DNA from 2 places in the Streptosporangium sp. NPDC048886 genome. Region 2 is predicted to be linked to the other one. Evidence: riboswitches for the same ligand, from Rfam matches in the RefSeq annotation. Region 2 holds a riboswitch; the other holds the start of a gene.

Region 1 (15,451 bases), on a different contig from region 2:
GGTGTGGTGCTGTTCGAGGACACCGGCGAGCTCCTGCCCGACGGTGCCGTCATCGAGCCGCACCGGCCCCTGGCCGGCGTCGCCTGATCATCGCGCCGGGCGCGGCCGCATCCTCGCCCCGAGCCACTCCGCGACGATCTCGCCTACGCGGGCGGGGTCCTTCTTGAGATCGTGACCCTCCCCCGGCAGCACCGCCAGGCGCGCGGCGTCCGCCACCTCGGGCACGCCGAACGGGTCGCGATCTCCGTTCACCACCAGCACGTCCACGCCCGCCGCGCGCAGCTCCCCGGCGCGGGAGCGCTCCGGCCTGCCCGGTGGATGGAGCGGGAAGGCCAGCGCGACGACCGCCTCGGCCCCGACCTCCAGGGCCGTACGGCAGGCGACCCGGGCCCCGTTGCTCCGCCCTCCCTGGACGAGCGGCAGCCCCGGACAGCGCTCCCGGAGCCCGGCGACCAGCGCCACCCATGCCTCGTCCTGCTTGACCGCCGAGCCCGGGGCCCGGGCCCCCCGCAGCCGGAACGGCTGGAGCACGCGGGCCACCGTCCCGCCGATCCCCGTCACGGCCTCCCGTACGGCCAGCAGGTCCGGAGCGTCCACTCCCCCGGCCGAGCCGTGGGTGAGCACCAGCAGGAAACGCGGGTCGGTGACCTCGTCCAGCTCCGCCAGGGCCGGGCCGTGCGGGGTCATGATCTCCATGGCAGGGGCCGTGCTCCGGATGGACACAGATCTAGTCCTAACGGCTGATGCCAGCGGCCGCGTGCGGGCGGAGAATCGGGACGTGCAGGATCACCAAGATATCCGACAGGACATGCGCGCCACCATCGAGGCCCGGCGGGAGCTCGGTCCGGAGTATGAGAGCGCGCTGGTGGAGGCGTTCGTCGAGCGTCTCGACGCGAGCATCGCCGCCCGCGTGCGGGCCGAGATGCACCTCGCCGGAGGCCACCCCCACCCGGGCCGCTACTCGGAGCCCCACCCCGGGCACCCGCCCCGGCAGCGGAAGGGAAGCTCCTCCACCGCGATCGCGCTGGGCTCGATGGGCATCGGCATCCCGCTGACCGCCATCGCCGCCGGCGAGGCGGGCACCGCGGGCCTGCTGCTGGCCTGGGGCGGCATCGTGGTGATCAACATCGCCCACGCGATCAGCCGCTGGCGCGGCCGCGACTGAGCCCGGCGGGCCGGCGGAGCCGGCCCGGCAAGAGATCGGCGGGGGGATCAGGCGCCGCGGTTCAGCCTGAGGCGGACGTCCTCGGCGAGCCGCTCGTCAGGGCTGTCCAGGCCATAGCGCCAGACCTGTTCGGCGTCCTCGTCACGGCCCCGCAGCGGGAGGGTGCGGGCCAGCAGCTCGATGGCCAGCGCACCGGTCTCGGCCTCGCCGCCCTCCTCGACCGCCCCGGCGAACTCCGCGCACGCCAGCTCCAGATGCACGATGCCGAGCAGGACCCGGAGCCTGGGCACGTCGGCCACCTCGGCCACCGAGAGCGCCTCCAGGAGCACCTCGACGGCCTCGCCCGCCTCCCCCTCCTCCATCAGCAGCTCGGCCAGCCCCTGGGCGGCGTGGGAGGCGATCTCCGGGTGGGCGGTCTCCAGCGCGGCCCGCAGGGCCTCCTCGGCCTCCTGCCGCCCCTCCGCGAGCCTGGCCAGCGCCATGTACGCCAGCGGGAGGTAGGTGGGGTTCCCGACGCCGAGGGCGGCCTGCCAAGCGGCCCGGGCCTGGTCGGGCAGGTCCTCGCGCTCGAAGCTGCGGGCGAGCAGGCAGGCGGCCTGCGCGGCGAACTCCGGATGCCCGGTCACCAGCGCGGTGCGGGCCGCGGCCCGGGCGCCCGCCACGTCTCCGCGCTCCTGGAGCACCACCGCCAGCCCCACCGCCGCCTGCGCCCGGTCGGGCTCGGCGGGGTCGGCGGCCAGCGCTGTGAAGATCGTTGCCGCGCCGTCCAGGTCGCCGCTCTCGGCCAGTCTCCGCGCGGTGTCCAAGGGGTGCGTGTCCACCTCTGGCATGTAGGGTCCTCCCGGGTAAAGGAATGCCCCGAGCCTAACGACTCGGGGCCACACCCGTCCCCCACATATGGGACGAATACGGCCCGCGCCGGGAGGGCGCGGGCCGCGGGAGTATCGGTCAGTCCTCGTAGGCCTCAAGCGGCGGGCAGGAGCACACCAGGTTGCGGTCGCCGTAGGCCTGGTCGATGCGGCGGACCGGCGACCAGTATTTGCCCTCGCGCACCGACGGCAGCGGATAGGCCGCCTCGGTCAGGGTGTAGGGGTGGTCCCACTCGCCGGTGAGCAGGCAGTCGGCCGTGTGCGGGGCGTTGCGCAGCGGGTTGTCGGTCCTGTCGTAGGCCCCGGAGGCGACCTTCTCGATCTCGCCCCGGATCGCGATCATCGCGTCGCAGAAGCGGTCGAGCTCGGCCAGGTCCTCGCTCTCGGTCGGCTCGATCATCAGCGTGCCGGCCACCGGGAAGGACATGGTCGGCGCGTGGAAGCCGTAGTCGACCAGGCGCTTGGCCACATCGTCCACGGTCACGCCGGTCTCCTTGGTGATCTGGCGCAGGTCGACGATGCACTCGTGGGCGACCAGGCCGCCGCGGCCGGTGTAGAGGACCGGGTAGTGCGGGGCCAGCCTGCGCGCCAGGTAGTTGGCCGACAGGATGGCCTGCTCGGTGGCCGCCGTGAGGCCCTCGGCGCCCATCATCCGGATGTAGGCCCAGGAGATGGGCAGGATGCCCGCCGAGCCGTACGGCGCGGCCGAGACCGGGCCGACCGCCGAGCCGTCGCGCAGCGGATGGCCGGGCAGGTAGTCGGCCAGGTGCGCGCGGACCGCGACGGGCCCGACGCCCGGACCGCCGCCGCCGTGCGGGATGCAGAAGGTCTTGTGCAGGTTCAGGTGGGAGACGTCGGCCCCGAACTCACCCGGCTTGGCCAGGCCGACCAGTGCGTTGAGGTTGGCGCCGTCGACGTAGACCTGGCCGCCGGCCTCGTGGACCCGCTCGCACACCTGGGTGATGGTCTCCTCGTAGACGCCGTGCGTGGAGGGGTAGGTCACCATGATGGCGGCGAGCTGGTCGCGGTGCTTGTCGATCTTGGCTTCGAGGTCGGCGAGGTCGACGTTGCCGTTGTCGTCACAGGCGACCACGGCGACGCGCATGCCCGCCATGACGGCGCTGGCGGCGTTGGTGCCGTGCGCCGAGGACGGGATCAGGCAGACGTCGCGTCCGGACTCGCCACGCGCCTTGTGGTAGGCGCGGATGGCCAGCAGACCGGCGAACTCGCCCTGGGAGCCGGCGTTGGGCTGGATCGACACCGCGTCGTAGCCGGTGACCTCGGCCAGCCAGCCCTCCAGCTCCTTGATCAGCTCCAGGTAGCCCCCGACCTGATCCTCCGGGGCGTAGGGGTGCAGCCCGGCGAACTCCGGCCAGGTGATCGGCTCCATCTCGGTGGTCGCGTTGAGCTTCATGGTGCACGAGCCCAGCGGGATCATCGACCGGTCGAGCGCGATGTCCTTGTCCTGGAGCCTGCGCAGGTAGCGCAGCATGGCCGTCTCGGAGCGGTGGCTGTGGAAGACCGGGTGCGTCAGGTAGTCGCCGGTGCGCGCCAGCGCGGCGGGCAGCGCGTCGTGCGCGGCGGCGTCGAGGTCGGTCAGGACGGCGCCGCTGACCTCGAAGGCGGCCAGGACCTGCTCCAGGTGGATGAGCTCGGTCTTCTCGTCGCAGGTGACGCCCACGTGGTCGGCGTCGACCAGGCGCAGGTTGACCCCGTTGTCGCGGGCGGCGGCGACGATCTGGGCGGCGCGGCCGGGCACGCGGGCGAGCACGGTGTCGAAGAAGTCGTCGTGCACGACCTCGACACCGCCGTGGCGCAGGCCCGCGGCGAGCACGACGGCGTGCCGGTGGATGCGCCGGCCGATCCGGCGCAGCCCCTCGGGGCCGTGGTAGACGGCGTACATGCCCGCGATCACCGCGAGCAGGACCTGCGCGGTGCAGATGTTGCTGGTCGCCTTCTCGCGGCGGATGTGCTGTTCGCGGGTCTGCAGCGCGAGCCGGTAGGCGGGGCGCCCGTCGGCGTCCTGGGAGACGCCCACCAGGCGGCCCGGCATCTGCCGCTGCAGGCCGTCGCGGACGGCCATGTAGGCCGCGTGCGGGCCGCCGAAGCCCAGCGGGACGCCGAAGCGCTGCGAGGAGCCGATCGCGATGTCGGCGCCGAACTCGCCGGGCGCGGTGAGCAGGGTGAGGGCGAGCAGGTCGGCGGCGGCGACCACCTGGGCGCCGCGCGCGTGGGCGGCCTCGGCGATGGAGCGGAAGTCCCTGACCCGGCCGCTGGCGCCCGGATACTGCACGAGCACGCCGAAGCACTCGGGCAGCTCGCCGGTGAAGTCGCTGTCGACCAGCTCGATGCCGAGCGGCTCGGCCCTGGTGCGCAGCACGGCCTTGGTCTGCGGCAGCGCGTCGGCGTCCACGACGAACACGTTCGACGCGGCGCGGCCGGCGCGGCGGGCCAGCGTCATCGCCTCGGCGGCGGCGGTGGCCTCATCCAGCAGGGAGGCCCCGGCGACGTCGAGCGCGGTCAGGTCGGAGACGACCGTCTGGAAGTTGATCAGGGCCTCCAGCCGGCCCTGGGAGATCTCCGGCTGGTAGGGCGTGTAGGCGGTGTACCAGCCCGGGTTCTCCAGGAGGTTGCGCCGGATGACGGCCGGGGTGATCGTGTCGTGGTAGCCCAGGCCGATCATCGAGGTGAGCACGGCGTTGCGCCCGGCCAGGGTGCGCAGTTCGGCGATGGCCTCGGGCTCGCTCGCCGCCGGTGGCAGGCGGAGCCGGTCCTTGGCCCGGATCGCCTCGGGCACGGCCACCGCGACCAGGTCGGCGGTGGAGGCGAATCCGACCGCCTCGAGCATGCGGGTCTGGTCGGCGTCCGCGGGCCCGATGTGGCGGGTGGCGAACGGCGGAGGGGTGAGCTCGCTGAGCGGTGACAGATCGGTCATGGAAAGCCTCCCGAGGCGGTGGAGACCGGCGCTGGGCGCGGGCGTATGCCGGATCTCCCCCTCTGTCATCTCGACCTGAGAGCTTCACCTCCCCAGCGGGGAGGCTTTCACCGTCGGTGAGATACGCCTGGCGGACGCACCTGCTTTCCAGAGTCGCCTCGTCCGTGCGGTACAGGGTGCCTGAGAGATTCCGGGGAGGTTGCTCCTTCGGCGCCCCGATCATGTCGGGGTCTCTCCCGCACAGGGTCAGCAGCAGAGCTAACTTTACCCCGTGCGCCGGGCCCTGCGACGACGGGCCAGCTCATCTGCGTGGTGATCGCCTAAAGGGCCCTGGCCGGCCTCCGCCCGCTCACCGGGGAGATCCGCCAGCGAACCCTCGACCTCCTGCCACACCCGGCCCAGGGCGATGCCGAAGACTCCCTGCCCGCCCTGGAGCAGGTCGATGACCTCGTCGGGCGAGGTGCACTCGTAGACGCTCACCCCGTCGCTCATCAGCGTGATCTGGGCGAGGTCGCTGACGCCGCGGTCACGCAGGTGCTGTACGGCGATGCGGATCTGCTGGAGGGAGACGCCGGTGTCGAGCAGCCGTTTGACGACCTTGAGCACCAGGATGTCGCGGAAGCCGTACAGGCGCTGGGAGCCGGAACCGTGGGCGGCCCGCACGGTGGGCTCGACCAGTCCGGTGCGCGCCCAGTAGTCCAGTTGCCGATAGGTGATATCGGCCGCCGCGCAGGCGGTGGGGCCTCGATATCCGATGTCGGCGGGCGTTCTCACCGGCTGCCCGTCGAACAGCAGACCCTCTTCACCCGCGCGCTGACGTGCCGACTGGCGCCGTTCCGGGTCATCCTGATCGGCGTTTCTACCCTCGCCGCTGCTGACCGCCACGCGGACCTCCGGCTTTCTCTCATCCCGCGGCCTGATCTGGGGGTTTACGCACAGCCGTGGGTTTCACTTGCACCGTAGGACTGGGGCCAAGCTCAGTCAACGACCCCACCCGGCGCGTCGTGAAGCGTAAATGCACCGAAATTCCTACCCTGCGCGACCGAAGTCCTCGGGCGTGATTGTGTCAAGGAACTCCCTGAACTTCTCCACCTCGTCCTCCTGGTCGTCGGGGATGATCACCCCGGCCTCCCGGACCACGTCCTCACTGGCGAAGATGCGCGCGCCGGTGCGGAGTGCCAGGGCGATCGAGTCCGAGGGGCGGGCACTCACCTCGACCCCGTTGGAGAACACGAGATCGGCGAAGAAGATCCCGTCGCGGAGGGCGACGATGTTCACCGTGCTCAGCCGGACGCCGAGCGCGTCGAGAACGTCACGGAACAGGTCATGGGTCAGGGGCCGCGGCGGCGGCTCCTCGGCCTGAGCCATGGCGATCGCGGTCGCCTCTGTCATGCCGATCCAGATCGGCAGATAACGCTCCCCATGTGCCTCCTTCAGCAGAACAATTGGCTGGTTGGAGGGCATCTCAACCCGAACGCCCACGACCTCCATCTGCAACACGGGCTGCTCCGTCTTCGCTGGATTCCGACCGGTTTGTTCAACGTAACACTCGTGGGGGTACGAGTGCCTGGTCAGGTTGTCACCGGCCCAGCACCCCACGCACGCCGGAACGTACCAGCGAGGCGTGCAATTCCAGCAGGAGGCCGGAAATCTCCCGGGCGGTCTCGTCGGCCTGGTCGATGGCGCCCGGCCCGCGGCGGCGCAGCAGCGGGGCGATGGCCTGTTCCACCAGCCCGGCCTCGCGCTCGGCCGCGGCCTTGACCGCCCGCAGATGGCGGGCGTGCAGCCCGAAGGCGGCCAGTGCGCCGACGCTGCGGGCCACGGCCAGGGCCTCGGCGTCGTAGTAGCGGGCGACCGCGGCCAGCAGGCCGTAGTCCTCCAGCTCGGTGAGGGTCTCCTCGCTGAGCTCGGCGGCGGCGAGCAGCTCCTCACGGGTGAGGCGGACCTGGGAGGGCGCGTCGTCGGGGACGGCGCGCGGGCGGGCCACCGGCCGTTCCTCACGGTCGGCGGCCTCGAGATGATCTTTGATCACGCGCAGCGGCAGGTAGCGGTCACGCTGCTCGCTGAGGATGTAGCGGAGCCGCTCGACGTCGGCGTAGGAGAATTTACGGTAACCGGAGGGACTGCGCTCCGGCTCGATCAACCCCTCGCCCTCCAGGAAACGGATCTTGGAGATGCTGACATCGGGGAACTCGCCCTGCAGGAGGGCGAGCACCTCCCCGATGCTCATGTGCGCACGAGCGGCCTGCGAGCTCATCATCCTCCAGCGGCGCCGCGGGTGAGGAAGACCAGGCGGAACTTGCCGATCTGGACCTCGTCCCCGCCGTACAGCGGGACCTCCTCGATCCGCTCACGGTTGACGTAGGTGCCGTTCAGGCTGCCGACGTCGCGGACGGTGAAGACCCCGCCGCCACGCCGGTAGAACTCCACATGACGTCGCGAGACGGTGATGTCGTCGAGGAAGATGTCGCTCTCGGGGTGGCGGCCCACCGTGGTGAGATCGCTGTCCAGCAGGAAGCGGCTGCCGGCGTTGGGGCCACGCATGGCCACCAGCAGAGCGGTGCCCGGGGGCAGCTGCTCGACGGCTTGCCGCTCGGCGAGAAGCGTCTCTCCGGTCTCCGCCTCGTAGGCCTCGATCCCGGAGAGGGAGATGGTGGAAGTGCTGTCTCCGGGTGGTTCGGACCTGGTCAGCGGCGACCCGCATCGTGAACAGAAACGGGCATCCTCAGGGTTGGCATGACCGCACTGCGTGCAGTAGACGCTCGGCATCGATCGGCTCGGCCTCCTACCGCGAAGACGCGGCAACGGTGCTCAGGGATGCGCGCCTCGCTTCTTCGCTTCTCAGGTATTTTCTCAGACTGCGAATGCCGCAACATACACCGTTGAGAAGCAGAGATCAAGGCAGACGCCCGACCGCGGGTTCGGTCGGTGACAAAGTTACAGCCGCGCGGCGTCCCCGGTCCATGCCGCCGCGCTGGGTTTGCCGGTCCGCTCGCACCGGCGCCCGCCACCCGGGACCGCCCGCTCACGCCGTCGCCCGCCGTCCGGGACCGCCCGCTCACGTGGCCGCCGCCTCCTCCACGACCCGCGCCCAGTGTTCGAGCAGGCTCTGGGCGGAGTCGACGTCGCCGCCCTCGGCCCACAGGTGGGTGACGGCCTCGGCCGGGTCGGGCAGCACCAGCGCCCAGCTGCCGTCCTCGGCGACCACCCGCACCCCGTCGGTGGTGTCGATGCGGTAGCGCTCGGCGGCCTCGATCACCGAGCGCATCACCACCCCCTTGGCCGCCCACGGGGTCGGGACGGTGCGGCGCAGCAGCCTGGCCTCGGGGATCCGGGCGTCGATCTGACTGAGCGACAGCCGCGTCCGGGCGACCAGGCCGAGCAGGCGCAGGAACACCGCCAGGCCGTCCACCGTGGGGCCGAACTCGGGCACGACGAAGCCGCCCCGCCCGTCCGCGGCGAAGATCATGTCCCGTCCCCGCGCGGCGGCGGTGAGCGCGTCGACGGCCGTGGAGGTCCACTCGACCTGCACCCCGTGGAAGCGGCAGACCTGCTCGGCCACCCGGGTAGTGGTGACCGGCAGCGCCACCCTGCCGCCGCGCCGCTCGGCCGCCACCAGGTCCAGCACCACCAGCAGGGCGCGCTCCTCGCTGATCAGCTGGCCCATCTCGTCCACCAGCGCGACCCGCTCCCCCACGGGGTCGAACCGCACCCCGAAGGCCGCCCTGGAGGAGCTGACGAGCTCCGACAGGCGCTGCAGGTCGCGGCGGCGCTCGGCGAGGGTCTCGGTGGGCGAGGCGTCGTCCAGCCTGTTGTTGACGGTGAGCACGTCCACCCCGACCCGGCCGAGGAGGCTGGGCAGCACCAGCGAGGAGGTGCCGCCCGCGCAGTCCACCACGACCTTCATGTCGGCGTCGCGGACCCCGGTCATCTCGACGCAGCGCAGCAGCTCGTGGGTGTAGTCCTCGACCGCCCGGGCGGGGAAGCTGAGCTCGGCGATCTCCCCCGGGAAGGCGCGGCGGAACTCCTGCCGGGAGAAGACCCGGTCCAGCTTGCGCTGGGCCGCCTGGGACAGGTCCGCGCCGTGCTCGTCCATGAAGACGATGTCGACGCTCTGCGGGTCTCCGGGGGTGGTGCGCAGCGCGATGCCGCCGACGGCGTTCTCCCTGGCGGTGTGGAAGCGGGAGACCGGCAGCGGGGCCGCCTCCAGGTCGAGCACGTTGATCGCGCTGGCGTTCAGGGCGCTGATCACGGCCCGCTTCAGCGCCCGCGCGGCGCGCGAGGAGTCGCGGGAGGTGATGACCGAGGTGCCCTTCTTGAGGGTGGTGGCGTAGGCGCTGGCCAGCCGTACGCACAGCTCGGGGGTGATCTCCACGTTGACCAGCCCGGACACCCCGCGCGGGCCGAACAGGTTGCGCTGGCCGCGCGGCTCCCAGATGACGCTGGTGTTGACCACCGCCCCCGCCTCGATGGTCTTGAACGGGTAGACCTTGACCCCGGAGGAGACGTAGGCCTCGGCCTCGATGATGCACTCGTCGCCGACGACGGCGCTCTCCTCGATCCTGGTCCCGGTCATCAGGTCGGTGTTCTTGCCGATGACGCAGCCGCGCAGGTGGGCGCGCGGTCCGACGTAGACGTTGTCGTGGACGACGGCGCGGTGCAGGAAGGCGCCCTCGCGGACCACGACGTTGCTGCCCAGGACGGTGTATTCGCGCAGCTCGGCCCCGGCCTCGACCTTGGCGTAGTCGCCGACGTAGAGCGGGCCCTTTAGCACGGCGTCGGTGTCCACCGAGGCGCCCTCGGCCACCCAGACGCCGGGCGAGACCTCGAAGGCGTCGATGTCCACCTTGACGCGGCCCGACAGCACGTCGGCCTGGGCCCTGAGGTAGCTCTCGTGGGTGCCGACGTCCTCCCAGTAGCCCTCGGCGACGTAGCCGTACAGGGGGGCGCCGCGGGCCAGCAGGCGGGGGAAGACGTCCGCCGACCAGTCGACCGCCTCACCGGCGGCGATCTCGTCGAGGACCTCCGGCTCCATCACGTAGATGCCGGTGTTGACGGTGTCGGAGAAGACCTGGCCCCAGGTGGGCTTCTCCAGGAAGCGCTCCACCCTGCCCTGGTCGTCGACGATGACGATGCCGAACTCCAGCGGGTTGGGCACCCGCTTGAGCCCGATGGTGACCAGCGCGCCGTGCTCCCGGTGGAAGCGGATCATGTCGGTCAGGTCGATGTCGGTGAGCGCGTCGCCGGAGATGACGAGGAAGCGGTCGTCGCGGAGCCTGTCGGCGGCGTTCTTGACGCTGCCGGCGGTGCCGAGCGGGACGTCCTCGGTGGCGTAGTACAGGCTCATGCCGAGCTCGTCGCCGTCGCCGAAGTAGTTGCGGACCAGGGCCGCCAGGAACTGCACGGTCACCACGGTCTCGGTGAGCCCGTGCCGCTTCAGCAGACGCAGCACATGCTCCATGATCGGCCGATTGATCACAGGCAACAGGGGTTTGGGCTGGTTCGCGGTCATCGGCCGGAGCCGTGTCCCTTCCCCGCCCGCCATCACAACGGCCTTCACACATCACCTCTTAAGGCGTCTGGCTCCTCTGACGAGCTGCCGCACCTGTACCCAATACAGCACCCCGGACCACCAGTACAGCCCTGTGCCCCAGATCGCGAGCGACCAGCCGACGATTCCGGCCACATCCGCGTACCAGACGTCGTGGTGGGCGAGGAAGAGCAGCGGGAAGGCGTAGAGCAGGTTGGCCGTGGCGGCCTTGCCGAGGAAGTGCACCGGCAGCGCCGGGCCGTATCCGAGACGGCGCAGGATGGGCGGGATGCCCAGCAGCATCACGTCGCGCAGCGGGATCGCCAGCGCCAGCCACCAGGGGATGATGTCCCGCATGGCCAGGCCGAACAGGGTGGCCAGGATGTAGAGCCGGTCGGCCAGCGGGTCGAGCAGACGGCCGAGCCTGCTGGTCTGGTTCCAGGCCCGGGCGATCTTGCCGTCGAGCCAGTCGGAGAAGCCGGCCAGCATCAGCAGCGCGACCGCCCAGCCGTCGGCCCTAGGCCCCAGCACCAGCCAGAGGAAGACCGGCACGCCGAGCAGTCTGGCCAGGCTCAACGCGTTGGGAACCGTCCAGATTCGGTCCTCGGCCCCCGATGCTTCCGGATTCACCCGCATGTCTCCCGTCCCCGCACTTGATGCCGACCCTACCGGTGCGGGGCGTGCATGGGCGGTGCCGCCCGTTCCGGACCCATCGTCCCGGCCTGCGACGGCCCGCGCCGGGGCGCGGGGGTCTCACGGACGGCCCACGGGGCCGCTGCGGCCCTCAGGCCCTCGCGAGGGACTTTCCACCCGGCCGGAGGCCGGAAACGGCGCCGCGGGCGCCACCGGGCCCAGGTGGGTCCGGTGGCGCCCGCGGCGGGGCTCTCAGGAGCGGCGTACGGCGGCGCGGGGCGACCAGGCCCAGATCAGCACGGCCACGGTCAGGCCGAACAGGGCCAGGCCGCTGGGCACGTGGGTGCCGAGCATCTCCCAGCTGAAGTGCTGACCCATGCCGACCAGGAGCAGGCCGAGGCTGGCCAGCGCGGGCCACCCCGCGCCCCGGCCCGGCCGCCACAGCAGCACGGCGGCGATGATCTGCAGCAGCGCGATCAGATGCACCACCATTCCGGCCATGACGTGGGTCTCGGCCAGCTCTCCCCCGCTCTGCACGGCCTGGCCGGCGAACGAGGCGGCGACGACCAGGCCGGCCGCCTGGGCGGTGACCAGGATGCGCAGGCTGTAGAGCAGGCCGGCGGGGACGGGGCGGCCCTGGGCTGTGGACGGCGGGGCGACGACCTCCTGCATGGGATGTGTCCTTCCTCGGGTGACTGGTTGGAAGCACATCGTGGCCGCGGCGGACGTGCCGGGTCGTCAGCCTGGGGGGTGACTCCTCGATCCGCCTCGTGGCGGATTCGCGACCGGGCGGGAGTCCGCGGACCGGGCCGGTCCGGTGGGCGGCCACCGCAGCCTGGGTGCGGTCGCGCGGGCCCGGCCTGTCCGTGGCGGCCGGAAGCCGGCTGGCCCGCCCGGCTCCTCCTCCCGCAGGAGGGGGCCCTCCTCCTGCGAGTGGCCGAAAGATCGGCCGAAGGACTGAGCCACGCGGCTCGGAGAGCATTTACTCTTCACAGCATGACCAATGACACCACGCTGTTCCTGGGGCAGTGGATCCGTTCCCCGGGAACCGTCGGGGCGGTGGCTCCGAGCTCGCGTCGGCTCGCCGAGACGGTGACCACGCCGGTCCCCCACCGAGGTGACCCCGTGGTCGTCGAGCTCGGTCCCGGCACCGGGGCGTTCACCGCGGAGATCCAGCGGCGGCTGGGCGGCCGGGGTCATCACATGGCGATCGAGATCAACCCCAGGCTGGCCGAGTTCCTCGCCGCCCGGCACCCGAAGGTCGACGTCGTGGTCGAGGACGCGGCGCGGCTGCCGCAGTTGCTGCAGGAGCGCGGCTTCCACCGGGCCGACGCGGTCGTGAGCGGGCTCCCCTGGGCGGCGTTCTCGGAGGAGACGCAGACGCGCCTGATGGACGCCGTCATCGCGATCATGGATTCCAACACGGCCTTCACCACCTTCGCCTACAGCTTCGCCAAGCGCCTGCCCCCCGCGCAGCGCTTCCGGCAGCGCCTGCTCGACACCTTCGAGGAGGTCGTGGTGGGCCGGACGGTGTGGGGCAACCTCCCCCCGGCCTTCGTCTACCACGCGCGCAGGCCGCGGGAGCAGGTCGTCGGCCAGGGCTGAGCGGCGGCGGGCCACCTGCCGCGGCCGGGCCGCGGCAGGTCGTCGCGCGGCGGGGCTGGAACCCGAACAGAACTCCGTTCTACCATTGCGCACGCAACTGAACGGAGTTGATCACGGTGGACTTCACGCTTCCCGACAGCGCCCTCGCCGTCCAGCGCGGCATAGCCGACATCTGCGCACGCTACGACCTGGACTACTGGCAGCGCTGCGAGACCGAGAAGCGCTGGCCCGAGGAGGTCTGGGCGGAGCTGGCCAAGGGCGGCTGGCTCGGCCTGGCCGTCCCCGAGGAGTACGGCGGAGGCGGCCAGGGCCTGCTGGAGCTGGCCGTGGCCACCGAGACCCTGTCGGCCTCCGGCTCGGCCGGGGGGTCGGCGTTCACCTACGTCCTGACGCCGGGCTTCGGCGCCATGACCCTGGCCCGGCACGGCAGCCGGTGGCAGCGCGAGGAGCTGCTGCCCAAGCTGGCCACCGGCGAGCTGGAGACCTGCTTCGCCCTGACCGAACCCGACGCCGGCTCCAACGCCCTGGGCATCTCCACCTTCGCCCGGCGCGACGGCGGCGAATACGTCGTCAACGGCCAGAAGATCTGGATCACCGGCGTGCAGCGCGCCACCTGGATGCTGCTGGTCACCCGGACCGTCCCGGCCGCCGAGGCCAGGCCCCGCACCAACGGCCTGACGGTCTTCCTGGTGAACGTGCCCGAGGCGGTCGCCGCCGGGCGGCTGTCCTTCCGGCCGATCCCGAAGATGGGCGCCAACACCACCCCGTCCAACATGGTCTTCGTCGACGACCTGCGGGTGCCGGCGGCGAACGTGGTGGGCGAGGTGGACCAGGGCGCGCTGGTGCTGTGGGACATCCTCAACCCCGAGCGCGTCCTGCTGGCGGCCTCCGCCCTGGGCGGCGCCGAGGTCGCGCTGAAGGTGGCCGTGCAGTACGCCAAGGAGCGCGAGGTCTTCGGCCGCCCGATCGGGGCCAACCAGGCCATCGCCTTCCCCCTCGCCCAGGTCAAGGCCAAGATCGAGCTGGCCAGGCTGATGCTCTACAAGGCCGCCTGGCTGTTCGACAACCACCGGCCGTGCGGCACCGAGGCCAACATCGCCAAGCTGACCGCCTCCCAGGCGGCCTGGGAGGCGGCCGACCACGCCTTCCAGACCCACGGCGGCATGGCCTACTCGCTGGAGTATCCGGTCGCCCGCCTGCTGGCCGACGCCCGCATCGGCAAGGTCGCCCCGGTCACCGAGGAGCTCCTGCTCAACTACCTGGCAACCCAGGTCCTGGGGCTGCCCAGGAGCTTCTGAGCCGGTTGCGGGGCCGGCCGTACGGGCAGGACCGTAGGCAGGTCGGGACGCACACGAGGGAGTGGCCGATGTCCGCCTATGCCAGCACCGTGGTCAACGCCTCAGCCGACGAGGTGTGGGCCTATCTGAGAGACTTCGGCAACCTGGCCGAGTGGCTGCCCGGAGTCGCGCTCTGCGAGATCGAGGAGGGCGACGGCTCCCGGCCCGGGGCGGTGCGCAGGGTCGAGGGCGCGGGCGGCCTCTTCCGGGAGCGGCTGCTCACCCTCGACGACGGCGCCCGTTCGGCGACCTACGAGATCGTCGAGAGCCCGCTGCCGCTGCGGGACTACCGGGGCTCCTACCGCGTCTCGCCGGTCACCGACAGCGGCCGGGCCTTCGTCGAGTGGTCGGCCGCCTTCGAGGCCGACGACGAGGCGAAGATGACCAGGATCCTCACCCGCGCCATCTTCGAGCCGGGCCTGGCCGGCCTGCACGAGCGCCTGCGGCCCTGAGACCGCCCGCCGCGCCCCGCACGGCGGCCAGGAGGCCGGCCGCCGCCGGCACGGCGGGCACGAGGAGGTAGGGCCCGCAGGAGGCCAGCAGGACAAGGGTGAGGGCCGTGGCCACGGTGGCGACCTGGCGCCCCGGCGGGGGCAGCAGCCGGGTCGCGGCGGCGACGCCGACCGCGGTGACGGCCGCCAGGCAGGCCGAGGTGGCGCGCATGAGCGTGTCGAGGTCGAGGTCGCCGAGCGTCGCCGCGGCGGTGAGCGCGGCGGTCAGCACGGCCAGGAGGGTGAGGCTGCGGGCGGGCACCTCTCCCGGCGCCGCCCCCTTCGCCAGGGGGCGGGGCAGGGCGCCGTCTCGGGCCAGCGCGGCGCCCAGCCGTGCTCCCCCGGCGATGTAGGCGTTGACCGCGCCGAAGCTCAGCAGCACGGCCGCCACCGCGGTGAGCGGCCCGGCCAGGGCGCCCACGCCCTCCTCCAGCAGCAGGGCGAGCGGGACCGGCGAGGAGGCGGCCCGGCCGCCGAGCACACCGACCGTGACGACGGCCAGCCCCAGGTAGAGCACGCCCACGGTCGCCAGCGTCAGCGCCGTGGCCCGCGGCAGGTGGCGGCGCGGGTCGGCGAACTCGGCCGACAGGTGGCTGGCGGCCTCCCATCCGACGAAGGCGAAGAAGAGCACCCCCGCCGCGTGGGCGACCCCGGTCCAGCCGTGGGGGGCGAAGGGGGTGAAGTTGCCCGGCCGCACGGCGGGGGCGGCGACCACGACGGCGGCCACCAGGAGCGCGGTCAGCAGGGCGAGCAGGATCAGTTGCAGGCGCCCGGAGAAGCGCAGGCCGGCGTAGTTGGCGGCGAAGGCCGCGGCCAGCAGGGCGCAGGTCACCGCCACCGTCCCGGCGGGGCCGAGCCCCAGGCCCGAGGCGACGTAGCGGGCGCC
Region 2 (15,451 bases):
TCCAGATAGCGGCGGCGGGTGTTGGCGTAGATCCCCGTGATCCAGATCGCGACCACGAACACCGAGGCACTTGCGAAAGTACCCGGATCAGGATTTGTCGTGATCTGGCCGAAAGACAGGGCGAGCCCCAGCTCGGCCACCAGCCCCGCCGCGATCGCCCACCGCAGCGAGCACAGCGACGCCACCGCGTACATCGCGATGAGCACCGCCACGTTGAACGGCGTCGGCTCCACCCCCCACAGCCACTGCCCGAAACTCGCCACCGAGACGATCGCGAACACCGTCAGGGGCCGGCTCCGCCGCCAGAACAACGGGAGGGCCAGCACCGCGCCCAACCCCAGATAGCCCCAGAAGCCCACCCCGCCCTGCCCGCGCTGATAAAGCTCCGGATCCAGCGCCACCCCGACGACGGTGCCCAGGCAGGCCAGCATGAACGGCGCCAGCCACAAGGCGTCCACAGCACTGGGATGGCGCCGGCTCCAGGCGCGTAATCTGCCGAACACACCACCACCATACGTATCCGCAGATCAATGCCCTTCCCCCTCAGGGGGGAGCCCCGTCTACGACCCAGGTCGCACACCACCCATGGCTTACGCCTTCTTTACCCCCCGTTGGGCATCATGGTTTCCGGGAGCACCCTCCGGGGTGAGTAAAGGGAGAATGTTTGTGATGGCGGATCACAATCACGCCGGGTCGCGCGGTGAAAAGGATGCACCGCGCGACCCGATCTCCGGCACCGCCACCGGATGACCCCACGCGGCGCTCCGGACACCCCGCGACCGACAGGCCCCGGAACGCGCCACGACCCCACGCGACGGCCCGGAAGCCGCTCACCCGCCACCACCGCCCGGAGCACGCCCACCCGCCGGGTTCATTCAGTGGCGCACCGGCCCCGGCATCGGGCATATTCTCCCCGGGTGGAACGCCAACTGATCAGTCATATCGCCCACCAAGACCATCCGATCGCCTCCCCCGTGAGCGACGCGCATCTGGAACGCCTTCTCACCCGGGCGAAACTCCCCGCCGGAGCACGCATCCTCGACCTCGGATGCGGAGAGGCCGCCTGGACGCTACGGGCCCTGGAACTGCATCCCGGCGCCACCGCCGACGGGGTCGACATCTCCTCGCACGCGCTGGCCGCCGCCAAGAAGGAGGCCGACCGCCGAGGGCTGTCCGACCGCCTCAGCCTCCACGACGTCCCGGCTGCCGACTTCACCGGCACCGGCCCCTACGACCTCGTCCTCTGCGTCGGCTCCACCCACGCCTTCGGCGGCCTGACCCAGACCCTGGAGGCCATCAGCCGCCACCTGCGCCCCGGAGGACTCGCACTGGTGGGAGAGGGCTTCTGGGAGCAGCCCCCGAGCCCGCAGACGCTGGCCATACTCGACGCCCGGCCCGACGACTACGGAGACCTCCCCGCAACCGTGACCCAGGCCGAGAACGCCGGATACGCCACCGTCTACGCGCACACCAGCGAACCCGCCGAATGGCACGAATACGAGTGGTCCTGGACCGGCACCCTCACCAACTGGGCCCTCGACCACCCCGGCCCCGACGGCGACGCCGCCCTCGCCGCCGCCCACGACCACCGCGACATGTGGCTCAACGGCTATCGCGACACCCTCGGCTTCGTCACCCTCCTGCTGCGCCGCACCACCTGAGAGCGGCCAGGGACCGGTCGGCCGCAGCGCCCGCTGGGCCGTGGCCGACCGGCCGGACCTCACCCCTGCGGCTCCCCGCCGTCATCGTCATGCTGGATCCCGCCGTCGGGACCTGCCTGGGGGCGATCTCGAAAGACTGGCGTGTAGTAATTTTGATATGAATCTGCGCAACAGTCGAATTCCTTCGATTATTGCCGCAGATTGATTTCCCTTGCCTTGATGGGAAGTAATGTAAAGCGCCTTCTGGATTTACGGGAGGGTGTCGCCAGCAGGTGGTTTGATTAACGGATAATTCTTTTTGTTTTGTAGGGCCGCCGGGATTCGAACCCGGACTGGCACGGACCTAAACCGTGTGTCTCTGCCTTTGGACTACGGCCCCTTGTTTTTTCCTGCGAAATTTTCCGTCTGCGAATGGCAATTCGGACAGAGGAATCGCAGATTTTCTTTTCTGTTGTCAAGCCAATTGCCGCTGATGTGATCGATGTGAAGTGTCAGTGGCTGACCTCGCCAGACTGCTTCGATCTTACAGCCCGCGCAGCGGTGTGGCATCCCGATTGCGAGCAGGCTCCTTCTGAGCTGCCTGGGGTTGGGGCGAGGGCTGCCGTCCGGTAGTACGACGAGAACTTGTTCGGGACGGCGGCGTCTGGGAGAGGGCTGCCCTCGGTGGTGCGACTGCCCCAAGAAGTGGGAGGTGTCGATCCCGAAGTGCTTCAGGCGGCGGCTGATGTGGGCGTGGGAGCCGCCGGTCCATTTCACGCCGAGGTGGCGGAGGACGTCGGCGATGCTGAGGGAGTTGGCTGCCGCCTCGGCCAGCATTTCGGGGGTGTACTTGTATTTGGTTGGCATGCCCCAAGGATAGGTAATGGGGCTGACATTTCTTGGGGCATGCACATGCTGTGATAAATGGTGAAAAACGCTATTTATTCGAGCCCGAGTTCGCGGCGGAGGCGGGCTACGTGGCCGGTCGCCTTCACGTTGTAGAGGGCCTTTTCGATTTTCCCGTCGGCGTCGATGACGAAGGTGGAGCGGATGACGCCGAGGGTGGTCTTGCCGTACATCGTCTTCTCGCCGTAGACGCCGTAGGCCTTGTGGACCTCCAGGTCGGGGTCCGACAGGAGGGGGAAGGTCAGGGCGTCGCGCTCGACGAACTTGGCGAGCTTGGCCGGGGTGTCCTTCGACACGCCGAGGACCACCAGGCCCGCCGCGGTCAGGGAGGCGAGGCTGTCGCGGAAGTCGCAGGCCTGCTTGGTGCAGCCGGGGGTCATCGCGGCGGGGTAGAAGTAGAGGATGACCCGCTTGCCGCGGTAGGCGTCGAGGGAGACGGTGGTGCCGTCGGCGGCGGGGAGAGTGACGTCTGGGGCGGCGTCGCCCGGCTCGAGTTTCATGTGGCTCCTCTGAGGAATCGTTCCCGGGTCAACTTACCGGCCGACCTGAAGTGTCGTGGGAGGGTCGGACCTGACAGACTGATCAATGTCAAGGGCGATGAGAGGAGAGCCATGGCGGACACCGATCCCGCGGAGTTGGAGCGGCGGATCGAGCGGACCCGTGCGGAGTTGGCCCAGACGGTTGACGCCATCGCCGATCGGGTGAGCCCGAAGAAGGTCGCGAGGCGCACCGTCGCCAAGGCGGAGACGAGCGCGAGGCAGTTCCTGGTCTCGGTGGGGGACCGGGTCGGCGAGGCGGTGGGGGGCGCGTCGCGGCCGGTCAGGCTGGGTGATGAGCCCGATGACCTGTGGGCGGACGATCAGCCGGATCTGGCGCCGATCCTGATCGGTGTGGGCGCGGTGCTGGCGGTCAGTGCGATGATCATGCTCTGGCGGCGCCGGCGCGGCTGATCCGGCGGGTCTGCGCCGCCGGCGTCGGCCTCCGTTCGGGGGAAGGCTCGGAGGTCAGAGGTCAGAGGAAGGTCCGGCCCTCGCCCCGGTAGGTGGGGGCCTCGTCCACGATCTCGTCGCCGTCGATCAGGTGCAGGGTGGCGAAGCGTTCGCAGAGCTCGCCCGCCTTGGCGTGCCGGAACCAGACGCGGTCGCCGACGCGCAGGTCCTCGGCCGCCTGGCCGAGGAGCGGGGTCTGGACCTCGCCGGCGCCCTCGTCGGGGTCGTAGCGGAGCCCGCAGGGCAGGTAGGGCTGGGGGAGACGGTCGGGGCCGGGGGCGCCGGAGGCGTGGTAGCCGCCGCCGAGGACGGTGACGACGCCGGGTGCCGGGCGGCGGACGACGGGCAGGGCGAACAGGGCGGCGGGGCGGCCGGTGAAGCCGCGGTAGAAGTCGAACAGGCGGGGGTGGAAGAAGCCCGATCCGGCGGCCACTTCGGTGACGGCCTTCTCGCGGGCGGTCTTGTCGATGCTGCCGGTGCCGCCGCCGTTGACGAACTCCAGGTCGGCGATCTGGGTGACGGCCTGGACGATGCGGCCCCTGCGCGTGATCAGCTCGCGCCGCGACCGGGCCTGCATCAGGCGGATCGCTCGGGTGAGGGCGGGGTTGCCGGGAGGGTTGTCGCCGACGCCGGCGATCTGGGCTTCGTAGGCCATCAGGCCGACCAGGCGGAAGCCGGGCCGTTTGGCGACGTCGGCGGCGAGGTCGGCGGCCTGGTCGGCGTCGCGGATGGGGGAGCGTCGGGCGCCGGCGCGGAATCTGCCGCCGAAGGCGATGAATCCGGCGTCGATGTCAAGGCAGATCCGGATCTCGTGGCGGTCGCGGACGTCGGCGACGGCGGACTCGATGAAGTCCAGGTGCTCGGCCCGGTCCACCATCACGGTGATCTCCTGTGCCGCGCGGGTGTCGGCGGCCAGTGTGGCCAGTGCGGCGCGGTCGGCGGTGGGGTAGGCGACGAGCACGTCGCGCAGGCCGGTGGAGACCAGCCAGAGGGCCTCCGGCAGGGTGAAGGCCATGATTCCGGCGAAGCCGTCCATGGCGAGGATCCGTTCCAGGACGGGGCGGGATCTGACCGATTTGCTGGCGACCCTGATGGGCTTGCCGCCGGCCCGCCGCGACATGGCGGCCGCGTTCGAGCGCAGGGCTGCCAGGTCGAGCAGGGCGAACGGGGGGTCCAGGTGCGCGGTGGCCCGGTCGTAGCGCTGGCGGTCGTCCATGACGGCAGGATAACCTGATCCAACCGAATGTGAGTATTGTTCATATTGGTGGCGCGGCAGTAAATTCTCCGGCCAGGACGGCTCCAAGATCGTGAAAGTGGCAGGTTGGGACCCGCGCCGGACGCCAGGGCCGCGTAAACCTGACCGGGTGATGAGCACTCTCCAGGACATCCTGTCGAGCGCGGGGAGCACAGCGGGCGGGGAGAACCTGAACGCGGTCCGCCGCCGGTCGCTGCGGTCGCTGAGACCGGGCAGGACACCGGCCGGTGTGGTGGTCGCCCTGGCGGCCTCCCTCGCGCTGTCCACCGCGACCGGGGTGACGGTGGGGCTGGTGACGGGCTCGCCGTTCGGGCGGATGCCGTACCGGCAGTTCGCCGCCTGGGTCGGCGAGGCGCAGTGGTCCGACACGGTCCCGCTCTTGGTGTCGCTGGTCGCGGTGGTGACCGGGACCCTGCTGCTCGCGCTCGCGGCGCTGCCGGGCAGGACCCGGCTGGTGCCGCTGGAGTCCGCCGACCCCCGGATGGTGATCGGCCTGACCAGGTCCGGGCTCCGCCGCACGCTGCGGGCGGCGGCCCAGTCGGTCGACGACGTGGACAAGGCACGGGTGCGGCTCGGCTGGCGGAACATCGAGATCACGGTGGTCAGCGACGCCGAGCGGACCGGGCCGCTGCTGCGCCAGGTCGGCACGGCGGTGGGCGACCGGATGACGGGACTGGGCGCGATGTGCGGGGGCGAGGTCATGGTACGGCTGCGCAGGCGGGGGATCTGATGAAGGTCTACCAGGGCAACCGGATCGGCCTGGCCGTCACCGGGGCGGTGCTGGCCGGGGGCGGGCTCTACGGGTTCCTGCGGGGGTGGGGCAAGCTCCCGCAGCCGCGCGGGGACCGGATCCTGAACAGGGAGCTGCCCGCCCACCTGGCCGAGCACCCGTGGATGGGCTGGCTGGCCGCGCTGCTACTGATGGTGCTGACGCTGCTGGCGATCCGGTGGCTGCTGGGCGCCGTGGGCTGGGGGCGCTGGGGGAGCCGGACGGGCAGCGGGATCGCGATGCTGGGGGTTGCGCTTAAAGAAGTCGAAGGGCTCAGGCGCATCCATGTCAGGGCGGTGGCGGGCGACCGGCTGCGGATCGGGATCAGCTGCGGGCCAGAGGCGGACGTCGCCAAACTCGTGGCCCGGCTGAACAAGGACGCCGTCGGCAAGGTCCGCAGGACGGTCGGCGACGACGGGCTCGGGGCCTCCGTCCGCCTGCACGTCAGGCGCCGCTGACGGCCGTCGCCGGGTGCCGAAGGCCAGTCCGGCGGCCAGGCACGCCAGCGGCAGGGCGGGCACCACGTAGCGGTGGTCGAAGGCGGCGATGAAGGGCGGCAGGACCAGCAGCACGGTGCCGGCGGCCCACGGCATCAGCACGGCGCCGCCGAGGTCCCGCAGACGGAACAGGACGCCGGCGAGGCCGGCCAGCAGGATCGCGGCGAGGAACGGGCCGCGCAGGAAGCCGTGCTCCTGGTAGGCCCGCAGCCAGCCGGCATAGGGCTCGACCAGGGAGGGCGCGCCGGAGACGCCCTGGTAGGCCGTGGTCACCTCCTCGGCGGTCCTCCCCTGGGAGGCGGTCCCCTTGGGGAAGGGGCGGGCCGTGTCAGGGAAGACGTAGGCGCTCTGCGGGCCGGGGGTGGGATAGACCCGGCGGGTCCAGTCGAAGATGTGGGCCACGTCGGTCAGGCCCGCCCGGAGGAAGTCCAGGGGCTGCGCCTTGATGGCCTGGACGGCGAAGTCGCCGGCGAGCCTGTCGCGCTCGGCCCAGGTGCCCTTGACTTTGTTGAGCGGCGATGCGCCGTCCCAGATGTATACGGGCGGGGGTCTGCGCTCGCTCACCGGGCCGGGGAGGCAGAGCGCGGCCTCCGGCCCGGTGGGCTTGATCTTCGCGCAGTCGGCGAAGGTCGCCGTGCGCGCCCACAGGAAGGCGTTGCCCCGGGTGAGCCCGTAGTCGCCGTGCTCGGACCTGAACCAGGTGGCGTAGGCGCCCAGGCCGATCGCGGCGGCCAGCGCGGTGGCGGTGACCGCCTTCCAGCCGGCGCGGCCGATCACCAGGCAGACCAGCACCACGGCGGTCAGCGGCAGCCCCATCGTCCGGGTGACGGTCGCCGCGGCCAGCAGGGCCCCGGCGAGGAGGGCGGCCCACACCGGCGGCCGGCGCCGCCACAGCAGCAGCGTGACCGCCAGGACCGCCAGGAACTCCATCAGCAGGTCGGCCATGACGAGGTGTTCGAGCTGGACCTGGTGGACGTCCAGCAGCACCGGCAGCGCGGCGAGCGTCGCCCCCCATCCCGGCAGGCCGCCCAGACGGCGCAGCAGGAGATAGACGCAGACGGCCATGGTCAGGCCGAGCAGGTGCTGGAGCACGACCACGGCCTGGACGCTCGACAGCGGCTGCAGCGTCCACAGCAACAGGGAGTAGCCCGAGGGGCGCGACTCCATGGGGCGGGGGTCGAGTCCGGCGTTGAGGTAGACGAAGGAGTCGGCCCAGAACCACAGGGCCGGCCGGTAGCCGAGCACGGCCAGGACCCGGAGCCCGGCGCCGGCCAGCAGGGCGGTCAGGAAGAGCCCGTGGGTGCCGGAGAGGCGGAGGAAACGGCTCGCCGGACGTTCTCCCGCTGGCACCAGGACCTCCCGAGTCTCCGAGGCAGGCGGGCTCCACGACAGGAGCCCCCGTGACGAGCCACCCAGCATAGGCGCGAGAGGGGGCGATCCTGTACGAGATGATGAAGCTCGTGCCGATCGACCTGTTCACCCGAGAAGTCGGGGGGCTCGCGGCGCGGACCCTGCCGGTCATCCACGGCGGGCCGGACCGGGACCACAGCTACCTTATGGAGCCGCTGATCCGGCCGGCCGTGCCCGTTCAGCCGTGATCCGGAGACCCGCGCCCGTTCAGCCGTGATCCGGAGACCCGCGCCCGTTCAGCCGTGATCCGGAGAGCCGCGCCCGTTCAGCCGTGACCCGGAGAGACGCGCCCGCTCAGCCGTGATCCGGCCGGCCGTGCCCGCTCAGGTGTGACCTGCTCAGGTGTGACCCGGGCTGCCGTGACCCGGAGAGCCGCGCCCGCTCAGCCGTGGCTCGCAGCCGTGGCCGGGCCCGTTACGGAACGTCCGCCCGGCCCTTGTCCGCCGCCCGGCCGGTTCAGCATTCGATGACGTTGACGGCCAGGCCGCCGCGGCTGGTCTCCTTGTATTTGTCGAGCATGTCGCGGCCGGTGTCGCGCATGGTCTTGATGGCCTTGTCCAGGGAGACGAAGTGGCGGCCGTCGCCGCGCAGCGCGATCCGGGCGGCGGTGATGGCCTTGATCGAGGCCACCGCGTTGCGCTCGATGCACGGGATCTGCACCAGTCCGCCGATCGGGTCGCAGGTCAGGCCCAGGTTGTGCTCGATGCCGATCTCGGCGGCGTTCTCCACCTGCTCCGGGGTGCCGCCCAGCACCTCGGTGAGCCCGGCGGCGGCCATGGAGCAGGCCGAGCCGACCTCGCCCTGGCAGCCGACCTCGGCGCCGGAGATGGAGGCGTTCTCCTTGAACAGCACGCCGATCGCCCCCGCGGTGAGCAGGAAGCGGACCACGCCGTCGTCGTCGGACTTGGGGGTGAAGCGGTCGTAGTAGGTCAGCACGGCCGGGATGATGCCGGCGGCGCCGTTGGTCGGGGCGGTGACGATCCGGCCGCCCGCCGCGTTCTCCTCGTTCACCGCCAGGGCGTACAGCGAGACCCAGTCCATGGTCTGCAGCGGGTCCTTCTCCGGGGACTCGCTCTGCAGCCGCCGGTGGAGCTGGTGGGCCCGGCGCCGGACCTTCAGCCCGCCGGGCAGCACGCCCTCCTTGGCGGTGCCGCGCCGGACGCACTCGGCCATGACCCGCCACAGGTGCAGCAGCTGGTCGCGGATCTCCTGCTCCGAGCGGCCGAAGGCCTTCTCGTTCTCCAGCATCAGCCCGGAGATCGACAGGCCGGTCTCCGTGCAGTGGGCGAGCAGTTCGGCGGCCGTCGTGAAGGGGTGCGGCAGGACGGTGTCGTCGGGTTTGATCCGGTCGGCGCCGGTGGCGTTCTCGTCCACCACGAAGCCGCCGCCCACCGAGTAGTAGACCTTCTCGCGGAGCTGCTCGCCCGTCTCGGAGAAGGCGATGAAGCGCATGCCGTTGGGGTGGTGCGGCAGCGAGATCTTGCGTTCGAACACGAGGTGCTCGCCGACCACGAAGGGGATCTCGCGGGAGCCGTACAGGGAGATCGTCCCGGAGGCGCGCATGGCGGCCAGCCGGTCGTCGACGGTGTCGACGTCCACGAGCTCGGGCTTCTCACCCGACAGGCCCAGCAGGACGGCCTTGTCGCTGCCGTGGCCCTTGCCGGTCAGTCCGAGCGATCCGTACAGGATCACCTCGACCCGGGCGGTCTTCTCCAGGAGCCTGTCCTGCTCCAGGCCGCGGGCGAATTTGTGCGCGGCGGCCATCGGCCCGCCGGTGTGCGAGCTGGACGGGCCGATTCCGATCTTGAAGAGATCGAAGACGCTGATCGCCATTGATCTGGTCCCTGCCTTCACATCGCCGTGACCACGCGCACCCGGTGGTGCGCGTGATCACGGCGCAAGAGGAGAAATTTCAGGACTCACCCGAGGTGAGCGCGGCGTACTCCTCGGCGGACAGCAGGTCGTCGGCGTCGCCCTCAAGACGGACGCGGAACAGCCAGCCATCACCGTAGGAGTCACTGTTGACCAGGGACGGGTCGTCCACGACGGCCTGGTTGACCTCGACGACCTCACCGCCCACCGGCGCGAAGATGTCGCTCACCGACTTGGTCGACTCGACCTCGCCGACGGCGTCGCCGGCGGAGATCGTCGCCCCGGCCTCGGGGAGCTGCACGTAGACCACGTCGCCCAGCGCCTCGGCGGCGTAGGCGGTGATGCCCACGGTGAGGGTCAGGCCGTCATCGATGCCCGCGATCCACTCGTGCTCCTTGGTGTAGTGCAGGTCATCGGGAATGCTGCTCATTATTTCCTCCTGTAGAAAGGCAGGTCGACGACGTCGACCGGTTCGCGACTACCCCGGATGTCCACCGCCAGGCCGGTGGACAGGCCGTTGTCCACGTAGGCCATGGCGATGGGCCGGCCCAGTGACTGGGAGGGGGCCCCGCTGGTGACCTCGCCGACGACGGCGCCGTCCTCGGAGACCACCGGGTACCCGTGCCGGGGCACCCGGCGGCCCGTCGCGACCAGTCCGACCCGGCGACGGGTCGGCGGGACGTCCTTGAGAGGCTCCAGGGCGGCCCGGCCGACGAAGTCGCCCGGCTTGTCAAACCTCACCACACGGCCGAGCCCCGCGTCGAACGGAGTGAGATCGGCCGACAGCTCGTTGCCGTAGAGCGGCATGCCCGCCTCCAGGCGGAGGGTGTCGCGCGCCGACAGCCCGGCCGGCAGCAGCCCGTGCGCCGCGCCCGCCTCGGTGAGCGCGGCCCAGAGCGGCTCTGCGTCGGCGGCGGCGACGAACAGCTCGAAGCCGTCCTCGCCGGTGTATCCGGTGCGGGCGATGAGGGCCTCGCGGCCGGCCACGGTGGCGGGCAGGCCGGCGTAGTACTTCAGCCCGTCGAGGTCGGCGTCGGTGACCTCGCCCATGATGGCGCGCGAGCGCGGGCCCTGGACCGCGACCAGCGCGTACTGCTCGGAGCGGTCGTCCACGGCGGCGTCGAAGGACTTGGCGCGCTCGGTGAGCTCGGCGGCGACCCGCGGGTAGTTGGAGGCGTTGGCGACGACCATGAACTCCTCGTCGGCCAGGCGGTAGACGATCAGGTCGTCCAGCACGCCGCCGGAGGGGGAGACGATCATCGTGTAGCGGGCGCGGCCCGGCTCAAGGGCGGACAGGTAACCCACCAGCGCGTAGTCGAGGGCCTCGCCGGCCTGCGGGCCGGTCACGAAGATCTCGCCCATGTGGGACAGGTCGAACAGGCCCGCCGCCTGGCGGACCGCGTTGTGCTCGGTGGACTCGCTGCCGTAGCGCAGCGGCATCAGCCAGCCCGCGAAATCGGTCAGCGTCGCGCCGAGGGCCTCGTGGACACCGCGCAGCGGCGTAGGTCGGGACATGTTCGCACCTCAGGCAGGGGTCAGATGAGAGCATCCTCCCCCTCTGTCATCGATGCCTGAGAGCTTCGCCCGGTTTTTACCGGACTTTCACCTTCGGCGAGGCCGCGAGACCTGCTTTCCAGAGGCCACCTACCCGCACGGTCCTTTGCCTTGAGAGGTTCGCGGGGAGGGCTTGCTCCTTCAGGGGTCCTGGCCTGGATGTCAGGACGCTCTCCCGCGCGGGATTCATCGGTGTCGTGACCAGCCTAACCGCCCGCACCGGCCGAGCGAAATCCCCCGGGCTCGTGTTCTCGCCGCCCGGGACGGCCGCGCCGGTCAGGGGCGGCTGCGCCGTACCAGTTCCTCGAACAGCAGGCACTCGTCGTCGGCTTCGGGGTGCCACTGGACGGCGAGGGCGAACGGGTGGCCCTCCAGCTCCACGGCCTCGACCGTGCCGTCCTCGGCGTGGGCGGTCACGGTCAGGCCCGCGCCCAGCCGGTCGGCGGCCTGGTGGTGGTAGTGGGCCACGTCCGCGGTCTCGGTGTCGAGGATCTTGGCGATCTGGCTCCCGGGGGTCAGCCGTACCGGCATCCGGCCGAAGCGGCCGGGGGCCGGGGCGTGCCCGCTGTGGCCGACCTCGTCGGGCAGGTGCTGGCGCAGGCTGCCGCCGAGGGCGACGTTGAGGACCTGCAGGCCCCGGCAGACTCCCAGCAGCGGGATGCCGCGCTCCAGGGCCGCGTGGGCCAGCCCGAACTCGGCGTCGTCGCGGAAGCCGCGGACGTGGCCGGTCCGCTCGTGCGGGACCTGGCCGTACCGTGCCGGGTCGACGTCCCCGCCGCCGGCCAGGATCAGCCCGTCCAGGCGCCCGACCAGCGCCGCGGGGTCGCCCACCGGCGGCAGGATCACCGGCTGCCCGCCGGCGCGGGCCACGTGGTCGACGTAGCCGTACGGCAGGAGCGCGGTGGGCATCTCCCAGACGGTGAACGTGGCGGGCTCGATGTAGCAGGTGATGCCGATGACGGGACGGGACATGATCTCTTTCTTGCCGGACGCCGGGACGTGGGGTCTCCGCCCACGTCCCGGCACGTTATCGGGGGCGGAGGGGATGGGGTGGGCAGACGCGGCCGGGGCCCTCCCGCGGGCGGTCCCGGCCGCCGGGCGCCGCGGCGGTCACAGCGGGGTGACGTAGGCGCCCGAGATGCCGCCGTCCACCAGGAACTCCGAGCCGGTGACGAAGCTCGCGTCGTCCGAGGCCAGGAACGCCACCGCCGCGGCGATCTCGGAGGCCTCGGCGAAGCGGCCGGTGGGGATGTGCACCAGGCGGCGCTGCGCCTGCTCGGGGTCCTTGGCGAACAGCTCCTGCAGCAGCGGCGTGTTGACCGGCCCCGGGCAGAGCGCGTTGACCCGGATGCCCTCGCGGGCGAACTGCACCCCGAGTTCGCGGGACATGGCCAGCACCCCGCCCTTGGAGGCGGTGTAGGAGATCTGGCTGGTGGCCGAGCCCATCACGGCCACGAAGGACGCGGTGTTGATGATCGACCCCTTGCCCTGGCGCCGCATGTAGGGGATGACGTGCTTGCAGCACAGGTAGACCGAGGTGAGGTTGACCTCCTGGACCCGGCGCCAGGCGTCGATGCCGGTCTCCAGGATCGAGTCGTCCTCCGGCGGCGAGATGCCCGCGTTGTTGAAGGCGATGTCCACGCTGCCGTAGGTGTCGAAGGCGGTCCGGAACATCCGCACGACGTCGTCCTCGCTGGTGACGTCGGCCTTGACGAACAGGCCGTCCACCTCGGCCGCGGCCGCCGACCCGCTCGACTCGTCCAGGTCCACGCACACGACGCGGGCGCCCTCCTGGGCGAACCGGCGGGCGGTGGCCAGGCCGATCCCGCTGCCCGCGCCGGTGATGACGGCGACCCGGTCCTGCAAACGCTGCATGGCTGTCAATCCTCCGAAATGAAGACGTTCTTGGTCTCGGTGAACGCGGTCAGGGCGTCGGGGCCCAGCTCCCGGCCGAGGCCGGACTGCTTGAAGCCGCCGAACGGGGTCCAGTAGCGGACGCTCGAATGGGAGTTCACGCTGAGGTTGCCCGCCTCGACGGCCCGGGCCACCCGGAGGGCGCGGCCGACGTCCCTGGTCCAGATCGACCCGCTGAGGCCGTATCTGGTGTCGTTGGCGATCCGTACGGCGTGCTCCTCGTCGTCGAACGGCACCACCGCCACCACCGGCCCGAAGATCTCCTCGGTGAAGGCCGGGTCGTCGAGGCTGTCGGGGGTCAGCAGCGTCGCGGGGAACCAGAACCCGGGCCCCTGCGGGCACCGGCCCTGCAGGCGGACCGGCCCGGTGAGGTAGGAGGCCACCCGGTCGCGGTGCTCGGCGCTGATCAGCGGCCCCATCTCGGTGGCCTCGTCACGGGGGTCGCCGACCCGGACCTTCAGCACCGCCGCCTCCAGCCGCGCCAGGAAGTCGTCGTAGACGGTGCGCTCCACCAGGATGCGGGAGCGCGCGCAGCAGTCCTGCCCCGAGTTGTCGAACACCGCGTACGGCGCGGTCGCCGCGGCCCTGTCCAGGTCGGCGTCGGCGAAGACCACGTTGGCGCTCTTGCCGCCCAGCTCCAGGGTGATCCGCTTGACCTGCCCGGCGCACTTGGCCGCGATCTCCTTGCCCACCTCGGTCGAACCGGTGAACACGATCTTCGCCACGTCCGGGTGGTCGACCAGCCGGGCCCCGGCCACCTCCCCGGTCCCGGGCAGGACCTGGAGCACCCCCTCGGGCAGGCCGGCCGCCAGGGCCAGCTCGGCCAGGCGCAGGGCGGTCAGCGGCGTCCACTCGGCGGGTTTGACGATCACGGTGTTGCCCGCCGCCAGCGCCGGGGCCACCCCCCAGGTCATGATGACCATCGGGAAGTTCCACGGCACGATCACGCCGACGACGCCCAGCGGCTCCTGGAAGGTGACGTCCAGCCCGCCGGCCACCGGGATCTGCCTGCCGTGGTTGCGCTCCGGCGCCCCGGCGTAGAAGTTCAGCACGTCACGGACGTTGCCCGCCTCCCAGCGGGCGTTGCCGACCGTGTGCCCGGAGTTGGCGATCTCCAGTTGGGCCAGCTCCTCGGCGTGCTCCTCCACCAGGGAGGCGAAGGCGCGCAGCAGCCGGGCCCGGTCTCCCGGGCCGACGGCGCGCCAGGTGGCGAAGGCGCGCCTGGCGCGCTCCACCGCCCGGTCCACCTCGGCGGCGTCCACCGGCTCGACCTCGGCGACCACTTCCTCGGTCGCCGGATTGATGATCTTCATGTTCACATCCGCTCGAATCCCCGGAACAGCTCCCAGTCGGTGACCGCCGCGTCGAAGGCGGCCAGCTCGACCCGGGCGTTGTTGGCGTAGTGCGCCACGACGTCCTCGCCGAAGGCGTCGCGGGCCTTGTCGGAGCCCTCCCACAGCTCCAGCGCGCCGCGGAGCGTGTGCGGCACGGTCTCCGCGCCCGACGCGTAGGCGTTGCCGGTGAACGGCTCCTGGAGCGGCAGCCCGTTGTCGATGCCGTACAGCCCGGCGGCGATCAGGGCCGAGACCGCCAGGTAGGGGTTGACGTCGCCGCCGGGCACCCGGTTCTCGATCCGCAGCGACGGCCCGTGGCCGACCAGCCGCAGCGCGCAGGTGCGGTTGTCCACCCCCCACTTGACCGCGGTGGGGGCGAAGCTGCCCGCCACGTAGCGCTTGTAGGAGTTGACGTTCGGGGCGTAGAGCAGGGTCAGCTCGCGCAGGCAGGCCAGCTGCCCGGCGATGAAGCGCCGCCCGGTCTCCGACAGCCCGTACGGCCCGTCCCCGGCCATGACCGGTTCCCCGGCGGAGTCCCGCAGGGAGATGTGGATGTGGCAGGAGTTGCCCTCGCGCTGGTTCGGCTTGGCCATGAACGTGAGCGACATGCCCTCCTGGGAGGCGATCTCCTTGGCGCCGTTCTTGTAGACGGCGTGGTTGTCGCAGCTGGTGAGGGCGTCGGCGTAGCGGAAGGCGATCTCGTGCTGGCCGAGGTTGCACTCGCCCTTGGCCGACTCGACGTACATCCCGGCGCCCTCCATGCCGAGCCTGATCCTGCGCAGCAGCGGCTCGACCCGGGCGGTGCCCAGGAGGGAGTAGTCGACGTTGTAGAGGTTGGCCGGGGTCAGGTCCCGGTACGCGCGCCGCCAGGCCTGCTCGTAGGTGTCGTTGTAGACCACGAACTCCAGCTCGGTCCCGACGGACGCGCCCCAGCCCCGCTCGCCCAGCCGGTCGAGCTGGCGGCGCAGGATCTGCCTCGGCGAGGCGGCCACGTCCGAGCCGTCCTCCCACACCAGGTCGGCCATCAGCAGGGCGGTGCCCTCCTGCCACGGCACCCGGCGCAGGGTGGACAGGTCGGGTCTCATCACGAAGTCGCCGTATCCCCGCTCCCACGACGACATGGCGTAGCCGTCCACCGTGTTCATGTCCACGTCCACCGCGAGCAGGTAGTTGCAGCCCTCGGAGGCGTGGTGCAGCACCTCCTCCAAGAAGTAGCGCGCCGACAGCCGTTTCCCCTGCAGGCGGCCCTGCATGTCGACGATCGCCAGCAGCACGGTGTCGACCCGTCCCGCGGCCACCTCGTCGCGAAGC

The links. A riboswitch is a leader RNA that binds a small molecule or an ion and turns the genes downstream of it on or off. The one in region 2 is predicted to bind glycine.
Region 1: it holds a riboswitch for glycine, as region 2 does, so the genes downstream of both, gcvP (aminomethyl-transferring glycine dehydrogenase) here and gcvT (glycine cleavage system aminomethyltransferase GcvT) in region 2, are expected to answer to the same signal.

The regions. Positions count from the first base shown of each region.
Region 1 covers NZ_JBVJHH010000044.1:32,942-48,392, reverse strand. Annotated here, with positions in the region: gene ACZ6R6_RS39400 (DUF5999 family protein) at 1-87, shown strand, start outside; gene ACZ6R6_RS39395 (alpha/beta hydrolase family protein) at 88-696, opposite strand; gene ACZ6R6_RS39390 (hypothetical protein) at 809-1,165, shown strand; gene ACZ6R6_RS39385 (tetratricopeptide repeat protein) at 1,213-1,995, opposite strand; gene gcvP (aminomethyl-transferring glycine dehydrogenase) at 2,114-4,969, opposite strand; glycine riboswitch at 5,127-5,218, opposite strand; gene ACZ6R6_RS39375 (MerR family transcriptional regulator) at 5,234-5,854, opposite strand; gene ACZ6R6_RS39370 (bifunctional nuclease family protein) at 5,999-6,469, opposite strand; gene ftsR (transcriptional regulator FtsR) at 6,549-7,199, opposite strand; gene ACZ6R6_RS39360 (FHA domain-containing protein) at 7,226-7,738, opposite strand; gene ACZ6R6_RS39355 (sugar phosphate nucleotidyltransferase) at 8,028-10,529, opposite strand; gene ACZ6R6_RS39350 (CDP-alcohol phosphatidyltransferase family protein) at 10,533-11,135, opposite strand; gene ACZ6R6_RS39345 (hypothetical protein) at 11,385-11,804, opposite strand; gene ACZ6R6_RS39340 (class I SAM-dependent methyltransferase) at 12,129-12,737, shown strand; gene ACZ6R6_RS39335 (acyl-CoA dehydrogenase family protein) at 12,854-14,035, shown strand; gene ACZ6R6_RS39330 (SRPBCC family protein) at 14,104-14,526, shown strand; gene ACZ6R6_RS39325 (APC family permease) at 14,468-15,451, opposite strand, start outside.
Region 2 covers NZ_JBVJHH010000014.1:40,977-56,427, forward strand. Annotated here, with positions in the region: gene ACZ6R6_RS18935 (sensor histidine kinase) at 1-503, opposite strand, end outside; gene ACZ6R6_RS18940 (SAM-dependent methyltransferase) at 918-1,661, shown strand; tRNA gene ACZ6R6_RS18945 (tRNA-Leu) at 1,968-2,040, opposite strand; gene ACZ6R6_RS18950 (HNH endonuclease signature motif containing protein) at 2,031-2,507, opposite strand; gene bcp (thioredoxin-dependent thiol peroxidase) at 2,582-3,046, opposite strand; gene ACZ6R6_RS18960 (DUF3618 domain-containing protein) at 3,158-3,496, shown strand; gene ACZ6R6_RS18965 (amino acid deaminase/aldolase) at 3,558-4,751, opposite strand; gene ACZ6R6_RS18970 (DUF6286 domain-containing protein) at 4,903-5,520, shown strand; gene ACZ6R6_RS18975 (hypothetical protein) at 5,706-7,406, opposite strand; gene ACZ6R6_RS18980 (hypothetical protein) at 7,505-7,654, shown strand; gene ACZ6R6_RS18985 (L-serine ammonia-lyase) at 7,923-9,299, opposite strand; gene gcvH (glycine cleavage system protein GcvH) at 9,379-9,768, opposite strand; gene gcvT (glycine cleavage system aminomethyltransferase GcvT) at 9,768-10,853, opposite strand; glycine riboswitch at 10,887-10,981, opposite strand; glycine riboswitch at 10,982-11,080, opposite strand; gene ACZ6R6_RS19000 (gamma-glutamyl-gamma-aminobutyrate hydrolase family protein) at 11,169-11,864, opposite strand; gene ACZ6R6_RS19005 (3-oxoacyl-ACP reductase) at 12,003-12,767, opposite strand; gene ACZ6R6_RS19010 (aldehyde dehydrogenase family protein) at 12,773-14,119, opposite strand; gene ACZ6R6_RS19015 (glutamine synthetase family protein) at 14,122-15,451, opposite strand, start outside.